DNA from 2 places in the Thermomonospora sp. CIF 1 genome. Region 2 is predicted to be linked to the other one. Evidence: riboswitches for the same ligand, from Rfam matches in the RefSeq annotation. Region 2 holds a riboswitch; the other holds the start of a gene.
What was found. A riboswitch is a leader RNA that binds a small molecule or an ion and turns the genes downstream of it on or off. The one in region 2 is predicted to bind glycine.
Positions count from the first base shown of each region.

Region 1: it holds a riboswitch for glycine, as region 2 does, so the genes downstream of both, gcvT (glycine cleavage system aminomethyltransferase GcvT) here and gcvP (aminomethyl-transferring glycine dehydrogenase) in region 2, are expected to answer to the same signal.

Region 1 covers NZ_MOYN02000023.1:158,205-168,163, forward strand. The annotation lists gene BUE48_RS19070 (TetR/AcrR family transcriptional regulator) at 1-305, shown strand, start outside; gene BUE48_RS19075 (SDR family NAD(P)-dependent oxidoreductase) at 330-1,193, shown strand; gene BUE48_RS19080 (4'-phosphopantetheinyl transferase family protein) at 1,207-1,902, opposite strand; gene BUE48_RS19085 (AMP-binding protein) at 2,024-3,550, shown strand; gene BUE48_RS19090 (hypothetical protein) at 4,110-4,769, opposite strand; gene BUE48_RS19095 (M50 family metallopeptidase) at 4,926-6,245, opposite strand; gene BUE48_RS19100 (FadR/GntR family transcriptional regulator) at 6,407-7,171, opposite strand; gene BUE48_RS19105 (TIGR00725 family protein) at 7,296-7,766, shown strand; glycine riboswitch at 7,844-7,940, shown strand; glycine riboswitch at 7,945-8,033, shown strand; gene gcvT (glycine cleavage system aminomethyltransferase GcvT) at 8,103-9,212, shown strand; gene gcvH (glycine cleavage system protein GcvH) at 9,241-9,630, shown strand; gene glyA (serine hydroxymethyltransferase) at 9,630-9,959, shown strand, end outside.
Region 2 covers NZ_MOYN02000018.1:288,473-298,431, reverse strand. The annotation lists gene BUE48_RS12080 (cytochrome P450) at 1-694, shown strand, start outside; gene BUE48_RS12075 (FHA domain-containing protein) at 1,105-1,641, shown strand; gene ftsR (transcriptional regulator FtsR) at 1,762-2,472, shown strand; gene BUE48_RS12065 (bifunctional nuclease family protein) at 2,613-3,083, shown strand; gene BUE48_RS12060 (MerR family transcriptional regulator) at 3,469-4,080, shown strand; gene BUE48_RS12055 (flippase-like domain-containing protein) at 4,196-6,727, opposite strand; glycine riboswitch at 6,995-7,090, shown strand; glycine riboswitch at 7,091-7,210, shown strand; gene gcvP (aminomethyl-transferring glycine dehydrogenase) at 7,304-9,959, shown strand, end outside.

The DNA.
Region 1 (9,959 bases), on a different contig from region 2:
CGCCGGCCACCGGGGAGGCCCTGGAACAGGCCCGCCGCCAGCAGAGCGGGCTGATCGCGCCGATCATCGCCGCGCTGGCGCCGAACATGCCGCCGCAGGCGGTGGACGCCTACACCGAGATCATCATCGGCGCCTGCGAGCGGCTGGCGGTGTGGCGGCTGCGCCACCCGCAGGTGACCGCCCGCGACGCCGCCGCCTACATGGCCGACTTCACCTGGAACGCCATGAAGCACCACCTGCCGGAGCACGCCTCCCTCCCCACGGCCGTCCCCGGCGTGCCAAGATCGGAAAGCCCCGCGGACTGAAAGACACCGCACCCGGAGGTCGCCATGCCCGTAGCCCCGTTCGACGGTGCGCTGGCCGTGGTCACCGGAGCCGGCAGCGGCATCGGCCGGGCCACCGCGCTGGCGCTGGCCGGGCGCGGCGCCACCGTGATCGCCGCCGACATCGACGGCGAGGCCGCCGAGCGCACCGCCGCGCTGGCCGGCGCGCAAGGCCCGGCGGCCACCGCCTACCGGGTGGACGTGGCGGACGCGGCGGCGATGGAGAAGTTCGCCGCCGACGTGCGGGCCGGTCACCGGGTGCCCGACATCGTGGTCAACAACGCCGGCATCGCGATCAGCGGCCCGTTCCTGGAGACCGGCGTGGCCGACTGGGAGCGGATCCTCGGGGTCAACCTGTGGGGGGTGATCCACGGCTCCCGGCTGTTCGGGGCGCAGATGGCAGAGCGCGTCCGGGCGCTGCCGGTCACGCCCGACAAGGGCGGCCACATCGTCAACATCGCCTCGGCCGCCGCCTATGCGCCCAGCCGGGCCATGCCGGCCTACTGCACCACCAAGGCCGCGGTGCTGATGCTCAGCGAGTGCCTGCGCGCCGAGCTGGCCGGGGCGCGCATCGGGGTCACCGCCGTCTGCCCCGGCTTCGCCGAGACCTCGATCATCGACAACGCCACCATCGTCGGGGTGTCCGCCCCGCAGGCCGAGCGCCTGCGCGAGCTGGGGCGGCGCGGCCTGCGCCTGCGGCGCTACCCGCCGGAGAAGGTCGCCGAGCGCATCGTCGAGGCGATCGTCAAGAACAAGGCGGTGGTGCCGGTCAACTTCGAAGGCCACCTGCTGCGCGGCCTGTCCCGGCTGTCCCCGCGCGCCCTGCGCCTGCTGGCCCGGGTCCCCATGCCCACGCCCCGGGTCCGGTGACCCCCAAACGGGCTCAGGCCAGCAGTGAGGCGGCGTCCCGCTCATGGACGCGGGCGTCCGGCTGGTCGATGAGGGCCAGGCAGGCGGCATAGCCGGGCCCCGGTTCCAGGGCGTGCATGGTGATCCGGGAGGCCATGCCGGCACGGCCCTGCCAGTCCCGCAGGCGGGGGTGCTCGTCGGGAGCCGACACCCGAAGGTCGGCCAGCGGCACGCGCAGCCCGTCGCCGGTGGCCTTCACCACCGCCTCCTTGCGGGTCCAGTACTCCAGCAGGCCGCGGCGGCGGGCCTGCGGCCCCAGCCCGCGCAGGTCGGCGGCCTCCTCGGGGTCGAGCACCTGGGCGGCGATCTCGTCGGTCAGCCGGTCCGACAGCTCCTCGACGTCCACGCCGACCGGGCCGCCGCCGCTGAGGGCGACCACCACCCGCTCCCCCGAGTGCGACACCGACAGGTGGGGCCCGCCCTCGATCACCGGACGTCCGTGGGGGGCGCCGCACCCCGAGCAGGTGCGGTCCAGCGGCACCCGCTCGGGCGGCACGCCCAGCAGCTCCCCGGCCGCCAGCCGGGTGACGGCCGCTCCCAGGGTGAACCGGTCCCGGTCGTCCGGGCGCAGGTAACGCTCGCGGCGGCCCCGTTCGACCTCGTTGAGCAGCTCGGTGTGCCAAGGCCGCACATCGGTCAGCCTCGCCCACCACACCTGACACTCCAGCACGGGGCCAAGGTACACGTACCGGGACGAAAGGCTCTTGACTGTCAGTCTTATAGCGGTGACCTTGAAGGCCGGACACCGACCGATCGGTCGGGCGGGCACACACAACGGCAGGGGTCACGGCATGACGACGGGCGTACGTTTCGGCGAGCGCAAGCGGGCCTATGAGGAGCTGCGGGCCCGCGCGGCGCGGATCGCCACGGGGCTGGCGGATCTCGGCGTGGGCTCGGGCGACCGGGTCGCCGTCATGCTCCGCAACGAGCCGGCCTTCCTGGAGGTCACCGAGGCCGCGCAACTGCTGGGGGCGCTGCCCGTCCCGGTCAACTGGCACTGGCGGGGCGAAGAGCTGGCGCACCTGTTCGGCGACAGCGGCGCCAAGGTGGTGTTCGCGCACACCGATCTGGTGCCGAAGGTGGAGGAGGTGCTGCCGGAGGACGTCGGGCTGGTCGAGGTGCGGGTGCCCGACGAGGTGACCGCCGCCTACGGGCTGCCGCCCAACGGGGTGACCCGGCGCCATCCGACGCTGGAGGCGCTGATCGAGTCCAACGAGCCCTGGCGGGAGCCGGCCGCCCAGGCGCCGCCGAGCGTCATCTACACCTCCGGCACCACCGGCAGGCCCAAGGGGGTCCGCCGCAAGCCGCACTCCCCCGAGGACACGGTCAAGATGGCCATGGGGATCTTGGAGGTCTTCGGGCTGTCGCCCGAGATGCGCACGCTGGTCCCCGCGCCGCTGTACCACAGCGCCCCGAACGTGCACGCGCTGCTGGCGAGCAGGCTGGGCATCGATCTGACGATCATGCCGAAGTTCGACCCCGAGGGCCTGCTGCGCACCATCGAGCGCAACCGCATCGAGCACATCCAGATGGTGCCGACCATGTTCATCCGCCTGCTGCGGCTGCCGGAGAAGGTGCGCAAGAGCTATGACCTGTCGTCGCTGAAGGCGGTGGTGCACGCCGCCGCGCCGTGCCCGGTGGACGTCAAGCAGGCCATGATCGACTGGTGGGGGCCGATCCTGCGCGAGTACTACGGCGGCACCGAGACCGGCATCATCACCGCCAGCGACTCGCAGCAGTGGCTGGCCCACCCCGGCACCGTGGGCCGCGCCGTGTGGGACTGCGACGTGAAGATCCTGGACTCCGAGGGCAGGGAGCTGCCCGCCGGGCAGGTGGGCGAGGTCTACCTCAAGCCGCCGTCGTTCTGGCCCGACTTCACCTACATCGGCGATGACGCCAAGCGGCGCGGCATCGAGCGCGACGGGTACCTGACGGTCGGCGACATGGGGTACCTGACCGAGGACGGTTACCTGTTCCTGTGCGACCGGGCCGGCGACATGGTGATCTCCGGCGGGGTCAACATCTACCCGGCCGAGATCGAGGCCCATCTGCTGAAGCTGGAGGGCGTGCAGGACGCGGCGGTGTTCGGCATCCCCGACGCGGAGATGGGCGAGGCGCTGGCCGCGCACATCGTGGCCGATCCGGCGGCCGGGCTGACGGCCGAGCGGGTGCGCGAGCACGTGCGGGCGGGCATGGCCGGCTACAAGGTGCCCAAAGTGGTGGTCTTCGAGCAGTCGCTGCCGCGGGAGGAGACCGGCAAGCTGTTCAAGCGCAAGCTGCGCGACCCCTACTGGGCCGGCGCGGGGCGGCGGATCTGACGCCGCTGCCGGCAGAACCCGATTCTGCGGAAACCCTTTTCACTCTGGGTAATTCGTCGTCACGACGATAAGCGAGGGCAAAGCCGTTCGAAAATCTTGAAAAATCCTCATCTCCTGCCCCAGGAGATATGCGGCGATCACCATTTCACACGACCCCGACATGACTTTCTCACCGTGCGTGCCGGAGATGTCACGACAAGGCTCGCCCTCATCCGGCGCATGACGTCTGCGAGCGGGCCGAACGCCCCGGAGAAGACGGGCGCGCAATGGCACCAAGTGCAATAAAGCGAGGGCCGCCGGTCGGTGCACCGACCGGCGGCCCTGCCGCCGTGTTGTACTTTCTCTGCCGAGGCGCCCCGGGATCAGACCCAGGACACCCCACCCGGTCGCGCGGCCACCTTCTGTGTCTCCTCCTCCCGGGCACGAGCCTCCCCTCCGCCCGTGCCCGATGCCGAACGATACCCCCCGTGAATGGGCTTACACCCGCATTTACCGCAATATTCTAAAGGCGCTTCATCGGTGTCATGCCAGGTTCCGCCGGTCCGCGGGAACAAATGCCTTAACGGAGGTTCCGCAGCACTTCCCGGGCCACCGCGGCGGCCTCCTCCAGAGACCTTTGCCGCTGCCGGGCCGAGGGGGTCCCGCCATCCGTCCGCTCGGTGTAGCGCACCGTTATCACCACATTGCCGCTGCGCACCGCGACCTCCCCGATGGCCAGCGGCCGGCTCCGGTCCACCCGGAACCAGCGGTAGGCCTGGTCCCCCAGCCCGGGCTGCTCCTCCAGCGTCACCGTCCGCTCCTCGGTGACCTGGCGGGCCAGCCGCCACTTGATGTCGAAGTGCCGGCGGGCGCTGTCCACCGGCGTGATCGCGCCGGTGGCCGAGTAGAGCCGGCTGTCGATCTCCAGCCAGCGCTCCGCGCCCCGGCCGGAGGAGGGGCCGTACCCGCAGTAGCCGAAGGTGTTGTTGCCGCTGGAGGTCCGCTCGGCCCCCGGTACCAGCCGCTCGACCGTCGCCTCCGACACCGTCCGGCAGGCCGGCGGCAACGCGGTGTAGACCGGGCCGCCCGCCGCCTTGGTGGCCGCGGCCGGCGGACGCGACGCCGACGCTCCCCCACTCGGCCCGGACGCGGAGCCCTCCTCGTCGCCGCCCAGCGGCAGCAGCCACCACACCACCGCCACCGCGGCCGCGGCCACCCCCACGACCGCCGGCAGGGTCACCAGCCTCGACCGGTGTGCCGTATCCGGAGGCTCTGGAGGCGAGTAGATCCGGTCGAAGCCCCCCGGCGGCCGTGGCAGGCCCACTCTCACCCCTCCCGCGCTGCTGCTCCCCTCCGAAGGCTAGGCAAAGCCCGCAGCCCTGACCAGGCCGGTGGCTCAGCCGGAGAAGTGGATGGGGTTGACCAGGTCGGCGTAGATGAGCAGGGCGCCCATGAACAGCATGACCAAGGCCATCATGTAGGTGAGCGGCAGGGCCTTGGCGACGTCCACATAGCCGGGGTCGGGACGGCGCAGCAGCCTGGCGAAACCGCGCTTGACCGCCTCCCAGAGGGCACCGGCGATGTGACCGCCGTCCAGCGGCAGCAGCGGGATCAGGTTGAAGGCGCCGACGCCGAAGTTGACCGCGGCCAGCACCGAGATGAACCAGGCGATCTTGTCGGTGGTGGGGTGCTCGGAGGCGATGATCTCCCCGCCGATCCGGCTGGCGCCCACCACCCCGATCGGGCCCTCGGGGTCGCGCTCCTGCCCGCCGAAGGCGGCGTGCCACACGTCCACCATCCGCTGCGGCAGCAGCGCCAGCGCCACCACGGTGCGCTCGGTCATCTCGCCCATGTGGGCGGCCACCGCGCCCGGCCCCAGCCGCTCCCGCTCCACCAGCGGGGAGATGCCCAAAAAGCCGACCGTCTCGATCTTGTCGGGGTCGTCCAGAGAGCGCAGCCGGTTGGTGGTGACCGGCACCTGCAGGGTGCGGCGGACGCCGTCGGCGCCCTCCACGACGACCTGCACGGTGCGCCCGCCGGAGTCGCGGATCAGCTTCTGCAGCTCGGTGTAGTCGGAGATCTCCTTGCCGTCGTAGGAGATGAAGCGGTCACCGGGCCGCAGGCCCACCTGCGCGGCGGGGGTCAGCGGCTCGTCGGGACGGCACTCGCGGCCGGCCTCGGCGGCGGGGATGACGCACTTGGAGACCGAGCTGATCACCGGCTGCGGCCGCTCCACCCCGAACCCCATGATCAAGATGGCGAAGAACACCACCGCCAGCAGGATGTTCATGGCCGGCCCGGCGAACATGATCAGCAGCTTCTGCCACCACTTCTTGGCGTAGAAGACCCGGTTCTCATCGCCCGGCCCGACCTCCTCCAGCGCCGCGCCGCGGGCGGAGTCGATCAGCCCCTGGAACGGTCCGGTGCGCATGGAGCGCACCCGGATGGTCCCGTCCGGCCCGACGACGTCGCCCTTGCGGGGCGGCAGCATGCCGATCATCCGGATGTAGCCGCCGAGGGGCAGCCACTTGATCCCGTACTCGGTCTCCCCCTTGCGGACCGACCACAAAGTGGGCCCGAACCCGACCATGAACTGGGTGGTGCGGACGCCGAAGAGCTTGGCGAAACTGAAGTGCCCCAGTTCGTGCAGCGCGATCGACAGCATGAGCAGCAAGAAGAACAGCAAGGCGCCGCCCAGCACGATCAGCGATTCCATGTGCCCTCCGGGTTATCCGCAATGGGGACAAGCGTATGTCATGTCATACGGACGAACCCCCTGGCGAGATGCCCGCTTCCGGCCGCCCTCATGGGCGCCGCGGCGACCGTCCTGCATGCGACGGGGGTGGGGAAACCCGCCGGGAAGGCCGCGCGGAGAACTCAGGTGAGGAAACCGCGCAGCAGGGCGGCGGTGCCCTCCAGGTGCTCGACGACCGCGATCCGGGCCGCCTCCGGGTCGCCCTCCAAGATCGCCGCCACGATGGCCTCGTGCTGCTGGGCCGAGTGCTCGATGTTGCGCTTGAGCACCGGGATGGCGTTCAGCAGGTCGGTGACCCGCATCCGGGCGTCGGCGCAGGCGGCCGACAGCAGGGTGGAGCCGGTCAGCTCGGCGATGGTGAGGTGGAAGCGGGCGTCCAGCCGCCGGTAGTCGGCCTCGTCGGCGTTGTTGGCCTCCTCCAGCGCCCGCCGCAGCCGGGCCGTCTGCGTCTCGTTCAGCCGCATGTCGGCCAGCAGCTGGGCGGCGCCGGTCTCGACCGCCATCCGGTAGGTGAGGGCGTCGGTGAGCTTTTCGACCTGCCCCTCGGCGACGCGGGCCAGATCCCCGCTCTGCGGACGGGGCGTGCGGTAGATCACGAAGGTGCCGCCGGAACGGCCCCGGCGGGACTCCACATACCCCTCCTGCTGGAGCGCGCGGATCGCCTCCCGGAGGGTGACGCGGCTGACGCCGAGCCGGGGCGCCAGCTCCCGCTCCGGGGGCAGCCGCTCGCCGTGCGCCACCACTCCGAGCTTGATGATCTGCAAAAGCCGCTCGACGGTCTCTTCGAAGGCGTTGCCGGCCCGGACGGGGCGGAGCACCGCGGCGAGCGGGTCGCTGGGAGGCTCCTGCGGCGAACCGTGTGCCTGATCGTCGATCTCGCTCAGCATTACCGCCCTTCGGTGCTGGTTGAGGCCGTCCGGGGCAACGTTACCGCTCGATCGGCCGCTCGCCCATCGTCGCCGCTCCCGCCCGGGCCCGCCGCCGCGCGCGGCGGCGGCTACCCTGGCCCGCGTGGCGGTGCAGATCGCGGTGTGCGGGCCGGGCGAGTGCTCGCCGCGGGAGGAGCGGTGGGCCCGCCAGGTGGGCCGGCTGCTGGCCGAACGGGGCGCGGTGGTGCTGTGCGGCGGCTACGGCGGGGTGATGGCGGCGGCCGCCGCCGGGGCGCGCGCGGCCGGCGGCACGGTGGTGGGTCTGCTGTCGGGCGCCGACCGGCAAGGCGCCTGCCCGGATCTGACGGTGGTGGTCCCCACCGGGCTGGGGCAGGCCCGCAACGCGGTGCTCGTCAACTCCGCCGACGCGGTGATCGTGGTGGGCGGTTCGTGGGGGACGCTGTCGGAGCTGGCCCACGCCATGCGGCGCGGCACCCCGGTCGTGGCGCTGGGCGGCTGGCGGGTGATCGACGCCGCGGGCGGCCCGGTGCCGGGAGTGCGGCATGCCGCCACCCCGGCCGAGGCGGTCGAGTCGGCCTGGCCCGCCGCCTGACCGCCCTGTGACGGAAAGCGCGCTCTGCTCCGCTCCCGTGCCCATGGGGGCGGGCTGCTAGCCTGAGGCCCAGCCGTCGACCCCGTGCGGGAGAGTGCCCTCGCAGCCGGCGGGGGACGCCGAAGGAGCAACCCCTCCCCGGAACCTCTCAGGCCCACGGACCGCGCGGGACAGGCGACCTCTGGAAAGAGGGGACGCACGTCCCCCGCCGAAGGTGAAAGCGTCCCGGGCCGTGGGGCGTGAATCTCTCAGGCGCCGAGACAGAGGGGGAGGCACCGTCCACACCTGGTGCGGGTGGGAACATGAGACCAGCGCACCGTGACAAGGAGCCGACCCGTGTCTGCCGACAACACCACCGCCAAGAAGACGCCGCTATATGACGTCCACCGTGAACTCGGCGCCACCATCGTCGACTTCGCCGGTTTCCTGATGCCGCTGCGGTACGGCGGCGAGACCGCCGAGCACCGTGCGGTGCGCACCGCGGCCGGCCTGTTCGACCTGTCCCACATGGGGGAGATCTTCGTCCAGGGCCCGCAGGCCGCCCAGGCGCTGGACTACGCGCTGGTCGGCCGGCTGTCGACGGTGAAGGTCGGCCGGGCCCGCTACACCATGCTGTGCGCGCCGGACGGCGGGGTGCTGGACGACCTGATCGTCTACCGGCTGGCCGACGACCGCTTCCTGGTGGTCGCCAACGCCGCCAACGTGGCGACGGTGCATCGGGCGCTGACCGAGCGCGCCGCCTCCTTCCAGGCCGAGGTCGCCGACCGCTCCGACGACTACGCCCTGATCGCGCTGCAGGGGCCGCACTCGCAGCGGATCCTGTCGCGCTTCACCGACGTCCCGCTGGCGGAGGTGAAGTACTACGCCTGGGCCGAGGGCGCCGTCGCCGGCGTGCCGGCGCTGATCGCGCGCACCGGCTACACCGGCGAGGACGGTTTCGAGCTGTTCGTGGCCGCCGGCGACGCCGTCCGGCTGTGGCGGGAGCTGGCCGGGGCCGAGGGCGTGCTGCCGGCCGGGCTGGCGGCCCGGGACACGCTGCGGCTGGAGGCGGGCATGCCGCTGTACGGCAACGAGCTGACCGCCGAGACGACGCCGTACGAGGCGGGACTGGGCCGGGTGGTCAAGCTGGACAAGCCCGGTGATTTCGTGGGCAAGAAGGCACTGGCCGCCTACGCCGACACCCCCGCGGGCCGTAGGCTCGTGGGGTTGGTGGCGCGCGGACGCCGGGCGCCCCGCAAGGGGTACCAGGTGGTGCGGGCCGACGACGGCGCCGTGTGCGGCGTGGTGACCAGCGGCGCGCCGTCGCCCACGCTGGGCAGGCCGATCGCGATGGCCTACGTCGATCGCGGGGCCGTCGGGGCCGAGCTGGCCGTCGACGTCCGCGGCAGGCGGGAGCGGGTCGACGTGGTCGATCTGCCGTTCTACAAGCGTTCTGAGACGTCCTGAAGGCGCGTATCCGGGAGAGAGAGCAATCGTGAGCGTTCCAGAGCAGCTCCGTTACAGCGAGGAGCACGAGTGGGTGGCCGGGCTCGGCAACGAGGACGGGGTGGTGACCATCGGCATCACCGCGCACGCCGCCGACGCGCTGGGTGAGATCGTCTATCTGGAGCTGCACCGCAACGAGGGCGAGACGGTGGAGGCCGGGGAGCCCTGCGGGGAGGTGGAGTCGACCAAGTCGGTCAGCGACATCTACTCCCCGGTGACCGGCGAGATCACCGCGATCAACCAGGCGGTGATCGACGAGCCCAAGGTGATCAACGACGACCCCTACGGCGAGGGCTGGATCCTCAAGGTCCGGGTGGAGGAGGAGCCCACCGACCTGCTGGACGCCGAGTCCTACGCCAAACTGATCGAGGAGTCCTGATGAGCTTCGGCCTGCACGACTCGCTGGCGGAGGTGGATCCGGAGGTCGCCGAGGCCGTCCGGGCCGAGCTGCACCGCCAGCAGTCCACCCTGGAGATGATCGCCTCGGAGAACTTCGCCCCGGTGGCGGTGCTCCAGGCGCAGGGCTCGGTGCTGACCAACAAGTACGCCGAGGGGTACCCCGGGCGGCGCTACTACGGCGGCTGCGAGCACGTGGACGTGACCGAGCAGCTGGCGATCGACCGGGCCAAGGCGCTGTTCGGCGCCGAGCACGCCAACGTGCAGCCGCACTCGGGCGCCCAGGCCAACACCGCGGTGTACTTCGCGCTG
Region 2 (9,959 bases):
CTGCCGGCGGCGGCTGCGGGGGTATGTGGAGCGCGCCGAGGCCGACAGCCTGGTCGGGGAGCTGTCCCGCCTGCCGGAGGGGATGCCGGGCGACCCGGTGAGCCAGGTCTCCCGGTGGCTGGCGGGTTTTGAGGCGACCGCGCTGGTCTCCTACCGGACGCTGGCGCTGCTGGCCGCCCATCCCGGCCACCTGGCGCGGGTCCGCGGCGAGCTGTCGGTGCTGCCGGGCACCGCCCTGGCCGGGCCGGTCGCGGTGCCCTACCTGCGCGCCTGCGTGCTGGAGGCGGCGCGGCTGTGGCCGGTCGCCCGCACCGTCCTGCGGCAGAGCCGCGGCGAGACCGTCTGGCACGGCCGCACCGTCCCCGCCGGCAGCGTCTTTGTGATCGTCGTGCCGTTCTTCAACCGCGACCGCGAGGCGCTGGCTCATGCCGACCGCTTCGCCCCCGAGGTCTGGCTGGACGGCCGCGCCGTTCCCGACGAGGCGGTCGTCCCCTTCGGCGGGGGAGCGGGCCGGTGCGCGGGGGAGAACCTGGCGCTGCTGGCCGCCACCACCTTCCTGGCCGCCCTGCTGCGCCGGCACGAGCCGTTGCCGATCCGTTCCCCCAGGCTGGGGGAGGGCCGCCCGGTGCCCTACGGCCTGGACCACTTCGCCACGCGGCTGACGCTCGTCGCGGCTCCCACCCCGAACCGCTAAAAATCTACAATGTAAAGCTCGTGGCCGTTATGACCTTCGCCACTGTGCGCCAAAGGAGGCCCAAAACCGGCTCTGAGCCCCCATTCGCCGATGCGTCCCTGGTCACAGCGCCGTACGATGCCCTGACCGCGCGGTTCGGGCCCGCGGACGGGGCGGCGGGGGCGCCCGGTGGCATTTTCCGGCCGCCAATGCGTGCGCCTCGTCCCGCGCGGCGGCGTAGACCTGCGATCATTGAAGAAGTAGCTTGGATGGTCCCGGGCCTTGTCTCGGTTGACCCTCCGGGCTCACCCGGCATAAGTTGCGGCAACCGTTGTATTGACGGGCGGGAGCCGGGAAGAGCAGCGCGGGTCGTCGCGTTCGCGCAAGCGGGCGCGCCGTAGCACGCCGAAGGTAGGAGGCCGAGCCGATCGATGCCGAGCGTCTACTGCACGCAGTGCGGTCACGCCAATCCGGACGATGCCCGCTTCTGCTCTCAGTGCGGAACTCCGCTGACCCGTAACGCCCCGCCCCCCATGCCCCCGCGGGAGTCGCCCGGCGAGTCCACGTCCACGATCTCCCTCAGCGGGATCGAGGCGTTCGAACCCGACGCCCAGCCCGCCGACGAGGCCGGGGCCGACCACGTCGCGGTGGAGGCGCTGCCGCCGGGCACCGCCCTGCTGGTGGTCAAGCGCGGCCCCAACGCCGGCAGCCGCTTCCTGCTGGACAAGGACCGCACCTCGGCCGGCCGGCACCCCGAAAGCGACATCTTCCTGGACGATGTGACGGTCTCCCGGCGGCATGCGGAGTTCACCCGCCACGGCAGCGCCTTCGCGGTGCGCGACGTGGGCAGCCTCAACGGCACCTACGTCAACCGCCGGCGCATCGACTCCGCCGGCCTGTCCAGCGGCGATGAGGTCCAGATCGGCAAGTTCCGCCTGGTGTTCCTGACCAACCCGCACCACGGCTGACGGACGCGGCAGGCGAGCGGTGACGGGCGGTGGCAGGCGCGTGAGCGATCCGCGGGCGCCGGAGCGGGCGGTGCGGCGGCCCGCGCCCTGCGGCGCCGTCGCGGCGGCGGGAGGGGCCCGGTGAGCGCCCAGCCGGCCCGCCGGATGATGAACATCGGGGACGCCCTGGCCCTGCTGCGGGAGGAGTTCCCCGACGTCACCGTCTCCAAGATCCGCTTCCTGGAGGCCGAGGGCCTGATCGAGCCGCAGCGCACCCCCTCGGGGTACCGCAAGTTCAGCCACGCCGACGTGGAGCGGCTGCGCTTCATCTTGACCGCGCAGCGCGACCACTACCTGCCGCTGCGGGTCATCAAGGAGTACCTGCAGGCCATCGACCGCGGGGAGCGGGTGCCGCCGCCGTGGGAGGCAGCCTCCGCCCGCGGCCCCCGGCGGCTGGTGGCCGCCGGCGCCGCCGGCCGGGCGCCGGCGGACATGCGGCTGACCCGCCGCCAGCTGCTGGACGGCGCCGCGATCGACGAGGAGCTGCTGGCGGAGCTGGAGGAGGCCGGGCTGGTGCGGCGCTCGGGCCGCCACTACGACGGCGACGCCCTGGCCATCGCCCGCGCCGCGGGCGCCCTGGGCGCCTACGGGGTGCAGGTGCGGCACCTGCGCGTGCTCAAGGCCGCCGCCGACCGGCAGCTGGCGCTCATCGAGCAGGTGATCGCCCCGCTGCTGCGCCGCCGCGACGGGCATGCCGAGGCCGAGCGCACGGCCCGCCGGCTGGCGGAGCTGTCGCTGAGCCTGCACTCGGCCCTGGTGTCGGCGGGACTGCGGGAGAGCCTGGGCCCATAAGGGGGGTACATCTTCCGGTGAACGGCCCGGCGCCGGGCGCCGAACCCGGCCGGGAGGCGCTAAGCGGCGGAGGGTGTACGTTGGCATACAGGGTTCACCAAGAGTCGATCTAGAAAGCCGTCAATCAGCAGGGAGCCGCTGTGAAACAGATGGAGGTCGTCGGCGTCCGGGTCGAGATGCCCTCCAACCAGCCGATCGTCCTGTTGAAGGAGGCGGCTGGGGATCGGTACCTGCCCATCTGGATCGGCGCCGTGGAGGCCACCGCGATCGCCTTCGCCCAGCAGGGCGTGCTGCCCGCCCGGCCGCTCACCCATGACCTGTTCCGGGACGTGCTGGAGGCGCTGGGGGTGCAGCTGCGCACCGTCAACATCACCGCGCTGCGCGAGGGCATCTTCTTCGCCGATCTGGTGTTCTCCAACGGCGTGGAGGTCAGCGCCCGCCCGTCGGACTCGATCGCGCTGGCGCTGCGCACCGGCGCCACGATCTTCGCCAGCGAGGACGTGCTGGAGGAGGCCGGGGTGTCCATCCCCGACGAGCAAGAGGACGAGGTGGAGAAGTTCCGCGAGTTCCTCGACACCATCTCGCCGGAGGACTTCGGCCGGTCCGGCTGAGCGCGTCCGCCCGCCCCTGTCGCATCTGCGTTGTCACACCGTCGGCATGGCGTGAATGGGCGCACCTCCATGCGCGTGCGCATCTGAACGCGCCCCCGCCATGGCCGTGCCATGTCCGTGTTACGGCCGTGTCACCGAAAAGGTGACCTTGTGTCAGGGCCGGTATCGGCCGTTGGTTACTCTGGGAAACGGGGTAAGGGAACCAAGAGGGCGACGGCGTGCAGTTTGCCCACGTGAAGCCGGTTCATCCGGGCATGCGACGCGCCGACGCCGAACGTTGACCACACCCTGACCGGCACCTACCGTGCTGGTGGAACACCCGTGGTGTTAATTCGTCAAACCCCCTTGACGAAGCGGCACGGGATGATAGAAGCCGGAGGTCCGCGTGGCGGTGAGCAGCGGCGAGGGCAAGGCGCACTCTGGGCACCCTGACAGGCGAGTCGCCTCACGGCGTGCCGGGGAGCAGGGACTGCTGTTCGACACTCAGGTATCCCCCCCGCCTGAGAACGTCGGTTACCGCGGTCCCACCGCGTGTGCGGCGGCCGGGATCACGTACCGGCAGCTGGATTACTGGGCCCGCACCCAGCTGGTGGAGCCCAGCGTCCGCGCTGCGCACGGATCGGGCACCCAGCGGCTGTACAGCTTCCGCGACATCCTGGTGCTCAAGGTGGTCAAACGGCTGCTGGACACCGGGGTGTCGCTGCAGCAGATCCGTGCCGCGGTGGCCCATCTGCGCAATCGCGGGGTGCGCGACCTGGCCCAGATCACCTTGATGAGCGACGGGGTCAGCGTGTACGAGTGCACCTCCGCCGATGAGGTGGTCGATCTGCTGGCCGGGGGGCAGGGAGTGTTCGGCATCGCCTTGGGGCGCGTGTGGCAGGAGCTGGAAGGCAGCCTGGCCAAACTGCCGGCCGAGCGCGCGGTGCGCGACGACGACCGCGATGAGGTCCACTCGCACGACGAACTCGCCCGCCGCCGGGTCCGCCGCAGCGGCTGACTCATTCGTCCACCCCCTTCACAAAAACCCCCGTTTTTCAAATCCCCCCAACTCCCCCATATTTCGCAAACGATCATATACGCGCTGGGGTTCCCGCTGGAACCGAGCACGATCGTCAGATCGCCTCCTTGCGCTGCAGATAAGCGAACGCCGCCCAGCCCGGCAGCACCGGCAGCCAGAAAGTCAGCAGCCGGAACAGCAGCACCGCCGAGGTGGCGGTTTCCGCCGGCAGCCCCGAGATCGTCAGCCCCACCGACAGGGCGCCCTCCACGGCGCCCAGCCCGCCCGGCGTGGGCGCCGCCGAGCCCAGCGCGTTGCCGGTCAAAAAGACCACCATCACCGCGCTCCACTCCAGCTCCCCGCCGAAGGCGCGGATGGAGGCGTCCAGGCACACCACGAACCCCACGGTCAGCAGCAGCGTCCCGCCGAACCCGGTGGCCAGCTTGCGCGGCGACTGCACCACGTCCGCCAGGCGCGGCACCACGCCGGAGAACATCGACCGCAGCCGCCGGACGGCCATCCGGCGCACCGCCGGGATCGCCGCGGCGACCCCGGCGGTGACCGCCACCGCCAGCAGCACGATGACGATCACGGGGGAGGGGGCCAGGTTCTCGGTGGCATGGGCGCTGGAGCCGGTGATGAAGCCGAACAGCACCAGCAGCAGCACATGCACCGCCAGCCCCACCAGCTGCGAGGCGCTCACGCTGGCCACCGCCGGCCCCGGCCGCACGCCCGCCCGCTGCAGGTAGCGGGTGTTGAGCGCCACCCCGGTGACCGCGGCCGGCGCCACCAGCTTCACGAACGAGGCGGCCAGCTGCACCAGCAGGGTGCGGCCCAGCGGCAGCCGTTCGGGCACGAACCCCATCAGCATCCAGGCCGCCGCCAGGTAGGTCGCCGCCGCCCCGGCCGCGGCCACCGCCACCCACCACCACTGGGCGCGCGCCACCAGCCCGCCGATGTCGACGTTGCTCAGCTGCGGGAAGACGATGTAGGCGGCGATGGTCAGCGCGACGATGCTGACGATGGTGCGGGGCCGGAAGCGCTCCAGATTGACCGGGGCGACCTCGATCTCCGGCTCCAGGCGCACGATCTGCTCGCGGATGCGGGTCAGCAGCTCCCGGTCCTGCCGCAGCGCCGCCCGGGTGCCGCGGTGCAGCGCCACCGGCTGCAGCAGCGGCACCGCGGTGGCCAGCGCCTGCGCCCCCAGCACCCGGGCGGCGCTGCGCACGGCCCGCTCGGCGCCCACCCGCAGCGCCAGCGTGGTCAGCAGCTGCGCCAGATCCAGCCGCAGCAGCAGGTCGTTGGCGGCGGTCTCCCCGGCGCGCAGGTCCACGATCCAGGCGGCGCCGGCGGCATCGCACACGATCGCCTGCGGCTCCAGCCGCCGGTGCGCCAGGCGGGCCCGCTGCATCACCTGCAGCTGCCGCCAGATGTCGGTGAGGAAGGCGTCGCTGATCTCCGCGTCGTCCAGCTCCGCCAGCGTGCGTCCCGGCACCTGCTCATAGGCCAGCAGCGCCGCCTCGGTGCCCACCTCGCTGGTGCCCAGCAGCCGGGGGGTGCGCACCCCGGCCGCGTGCAGCGCATAAGCCATCAGCGACTCCTGCTCCAGCGAGCGGCGCAGCGAGCGCACCGCGCGGCGGGTGGAGCGGTCGCGCAGCCGCACCAGCCGCCACACCCGGTACAGCAGCCCGGCGGTCTGCTGGTCGCGGTCCAAGACGATGACCTCCAGCCGCCGGCCCTGCGGCCCGGCGGTGGTCACCTCATAGCGGCGGACCTCATCCAGGTCGGGCAGCCGGTGGGCGCGCACCGGCTGCAGGCCCAGCCGGCTCAGCGCCGCCATCACCGCGGTGCCGGGCGGGCGGGGGTTGGGGGTGCCGACCGCATACAGCGTGCCGTAGCCGATGGCCCGGCCCAGGAAGTAGGTGGCCACCAGCGCCGTCACCGAGGCGTACTGGGCGGTCAGCCCGGTCAGCGCCGCCAGGGCGATCATCGTCCAGATGGCGGCCTGCCAGCGCGGCCGGCCGGTCATCCGCACCGCGGTGACGAACGCGATCACCGGGGTGATGTCGGTGTGCAGCGGCACGGTGTGCGTGCCGCCCCAGATCAGCGAGTCCAGCACCCCGCCGGGGGCGGCCGAGATCTCCCAGCCGTCCAGCACCACGGTCAGCGCGAAGGCCAGCACCGCGGCCAGCAGCCCCACCGCCAACCGCAGCCCGTCGCGGCGGATCAGCCGGTCGACGGCGAAGGCCACCGGGACCGCCAGCACCCCGAAGCTGGAGATCAGCGTGGCCAGGCTCAGCAGCAGGTGCGGGGCCAGGCGGGTGCCCTCCTGGATGTCGGTCTGCAGCCCCTGGGTGGTGCCCTGGGCGACGTTGACCAGCAGCAGCATGCCGGCCACCCCGGCCACCGAGCCGGCGAACTTGAAGGCGTCGGCGGGACGGCGGATGCGCTGCGGCTGTGAGGGCTCCTGCACGAAGGGCACCGCCGCGGCGTGCGGGCCCTCGCCCGGGGCCGCGGCGTCGGTCTGCGGCCCGCATGCCGCGGGCCGCTGGGCGGATTCCTCGGCGTGCACCTGGGATTCCTCTCCGGCGGGCCTGCCGGGGGAGGCGACCGGCCGGGTCACCGCGTGGTCACGGGCCGCCGTCATGCGGCACCACCGTCCGGGCGCTTCATCGCGATCAGCGTCCCAGAACCGGCGGCGGCGCGTCGAGGGCCTCCCTCAGCTCCACGTCCGCCTGCTCCCAGCCACGTCCCGCCGTTCCCGGCCTCAAGCCGTCCAACCATCCGTCGTGCCGGGACATCGTAGCGGCCCCCGCGGACCGCCCATGCGGCACTGGCCTGCGCCTTCCCGGCGGGAGCGGGCCGGTTTGGGCCGCAGCGGCGACGGTTGGATAGAGTTTTCCGGCATAGCCGACGACCCCGTGCGGGAGAGACCCCACACCGCCAGTGTGGGGCGCCGAAGGGGCAACCCTCCCCGGAACCTCTCAGGCAAAAGGACCGTGCGGGCGAGGCAGCTCTGGAAAGCAGGCGTGTTCCCGGGCATATCTGGGAACGGCGTCTCACCGACGGTGCAAGTCCGCCGCGCAGCGGGCGGGCGAAGCTCTCAGGTGCAGACGACAGAGGGGGAGACCGGTGGTCATCGGCCGCCCGAGGCGGCCGGGGGCCCGCACGACCGCCAGTCCGCCGCGCCGGCCGCGGTGCAGCCCAGGGAGGCTCCCCAGCGATGACGACAGCACAGACCACGTTCGCCGACCGGCACATCGGACCTTCCCCCGACGAACGCGCGCGCATGCTGGCGTATCTCGGCTACGCCGACATCGACGCGCTGATCGACGACGCGGTGCCCGAGGCGATCCGCACCGCCCGCCCGCTGCGGCTGCCGCCCCCGCTCAGCGAGAGCGCCGCCTTGGCCCGGCTGCGTGAGCTGGCCTCCCGCAACCGGGTGCTGACCTCCATGATCGGGCTGGGCTACCACGGCACCGTCACCCCCGGGGTGATCTTGCGCAACGTGCTGGAGAACCCCGGCTGGTACACCGCCTACACCCCCTACCAGCCGGAGATCTCCCAGGGCCGGCTGGAGGCGCTGCTGAACTTCCAGACCGTGGTGGCCGACCTGACCGGCCTGCCGGTGGCCAACGCCTCCATGCTGGATGAGGGCACCGCCGCGGCCGAGGCGATGGCGCTGGCGCACCGGCTGACCAAGGCCAAGACCGGCGGCACCTTCCTGGTGGACGCCGATGTGCTGCCGCAGACCATCGAGGTGGTGCGCACCCGCGCGCTGCCGCTGGGCATCGAGGTCGTGGTCGCCGATCTGACCGCCGGCCTGCCCGAGGGGGCGTTCTTCGGGGCGCTGGTGCAGTACCCGGGCACCGGCGGTGCCGTGCGCGACCTGGCCCCGCTGGCCGCGCAGGTCAAAGAGCGCGGCGCCCAGCTGATCGTGGCCGCCGACCTGCTGGCGCTCACCCTGCTGCGCCCGCCCGGGGAGCTGGGCGCCGACATCGCCGTGGGCTCGGCCCAGCGGTTCGGCGTCCCCTACGGCTTCGGCGGCCCGCACGCCGGGTACCTGGCCGTCCGCGAGGGCATCCAGCGCCAGCTGCCCGGACGGCTGGTCGGGGTGTCGGTGGACGCCGACGGCCGCCCGGCCTACCGGCTGGCGCTGCAGACCCGCGAGCAGCACATCCGCCGCGAGAAGGCCACCAGCAACATCTGCACCGCCCAGGTGCTGCTGGCGGTGATGGCCGGCATGTACGCCGTCTACCACGGCCCCGAGGGGCTGCGGGCGATCGCCGAGCGGGTGCACCACCGCGCCCGCTCCCTGGCCGCCGGGCTGCGGGCGGCCGGGATCGAGCTGGTCCACGAGGTGTTCTTCGACACCGTGCTGGCCCGCGTGCCCGGCCGGGCCGCCGAGGTGATCGCCGCCGCGCTGGAGCGCGGCATCAACCTGCGCCCGGTGGACGCCGACCATGTCGGGATCACCTGCGATGAGACCACCACCGACGAGCACATCTCCGCCGTCCTGGAGGCCTTCGGCGCCGGGCCGCAGGCGCCCGAGCCGGAGGGGGACCTGCTGGCCGGCCTGCGCCGCGACAGCGACTACCTGACCCACCCGGTCTTCCACGCCCACCGCTCCGAGACGGCGATGCTGCGCTACCTGCGCCGCCTGCAGGACAAGGACCTGGCGTTGGACCGCACGATGATCCCGCTGGGCTCGTGCACGATGAAGCTCAACGCCACCACCGAGATGGAGCCCATCACCTGGCCGGAGTTCTCCGGCATCCACCCGTTCGCCCCGCTGGACCAGGCCCAGGGGTACCTGGAGCTGATCGATGAGCTGGAGGGCTGGCTGGCGGAGATCACCGGGTACGCCAAGGTCTCCGTGCAGCCCAACGCCGGCTCCCAGGGCGAGCTGGCCGGGCTGCTGGCCATCCGCGGCTACCACGCCTCCCGCGGCGAGGGCCACCGCAACGTGTGCCTGATCCCGGCCTCGGCGCACGGCACCAACGCCGCCAGCGCCGCCATGGCGGGCATGCGCGTGGTGGTCGTCAAGTGCGACGCCGGCGGCAACATCGACATGGACGACCTGCACGCCAAGATCGCCCAGCACGGGGAGAACCTGGCCGCGATCATGGTGACCTACCCCTCCACCCACGGGGTGTTCGAGGAGACCATCACCGAGGTCTGCCGGGCCGTGCACGAGGCCGGCGGCCAGGTGTATGTGGACGGCGCCAACCTCAACGCGCTGGTGGGGCTGGCCCGGCCCGGGGAGTTCGGCTCCGACGTCTCCCACCTGAACCTGCACAAGACCTTCTGCATCCCGCACGGCGGCGGCGGTCCCGGCGTCGGCCCGGTGGCCGTGCGCGAGCACCTGGTGCCGTTCCTGCCCGGCCACCCGCTGCGCCCGGAGGCCGGCCCTGAAGGCGGCGGGATCGGCCCGATCTCGGCGGCGCCGTGGGGCTCGGCGGGCATCCTGCCGATCTCCTGGGCCTACATCGCGATGATGGGCGCCGACGGGCTGCGCGAGGCCACCGAGGGCGCCATCCTGGCCGCCAACTACGTGGCCCGGCGGCTGGACCCCTACTACCCGATCCTGTACACCGGCCGCGGCGGGCTGGTGGCGCACGAGTGCATCGCCGACCTCCGCAAGATCACCAAGGAGACCGGCATCACCGCCGAGGACGTGGCCAAGCGGCTGATCGACTACGGCTTCCACGCCCCCACGCTGGCCTTCCCGGTGGCCGGCACCTTGATGATCGAGCCCACCGAGAGCGAGAACCTGGCCGAGCTGGACCGCTTCTGCGACGCCATGATCCAGATCCGCCGGGAGATCGACCGGGTGGCCGACGGCACCTACGACCGCGCCGACAACCCGCTCAAGAACG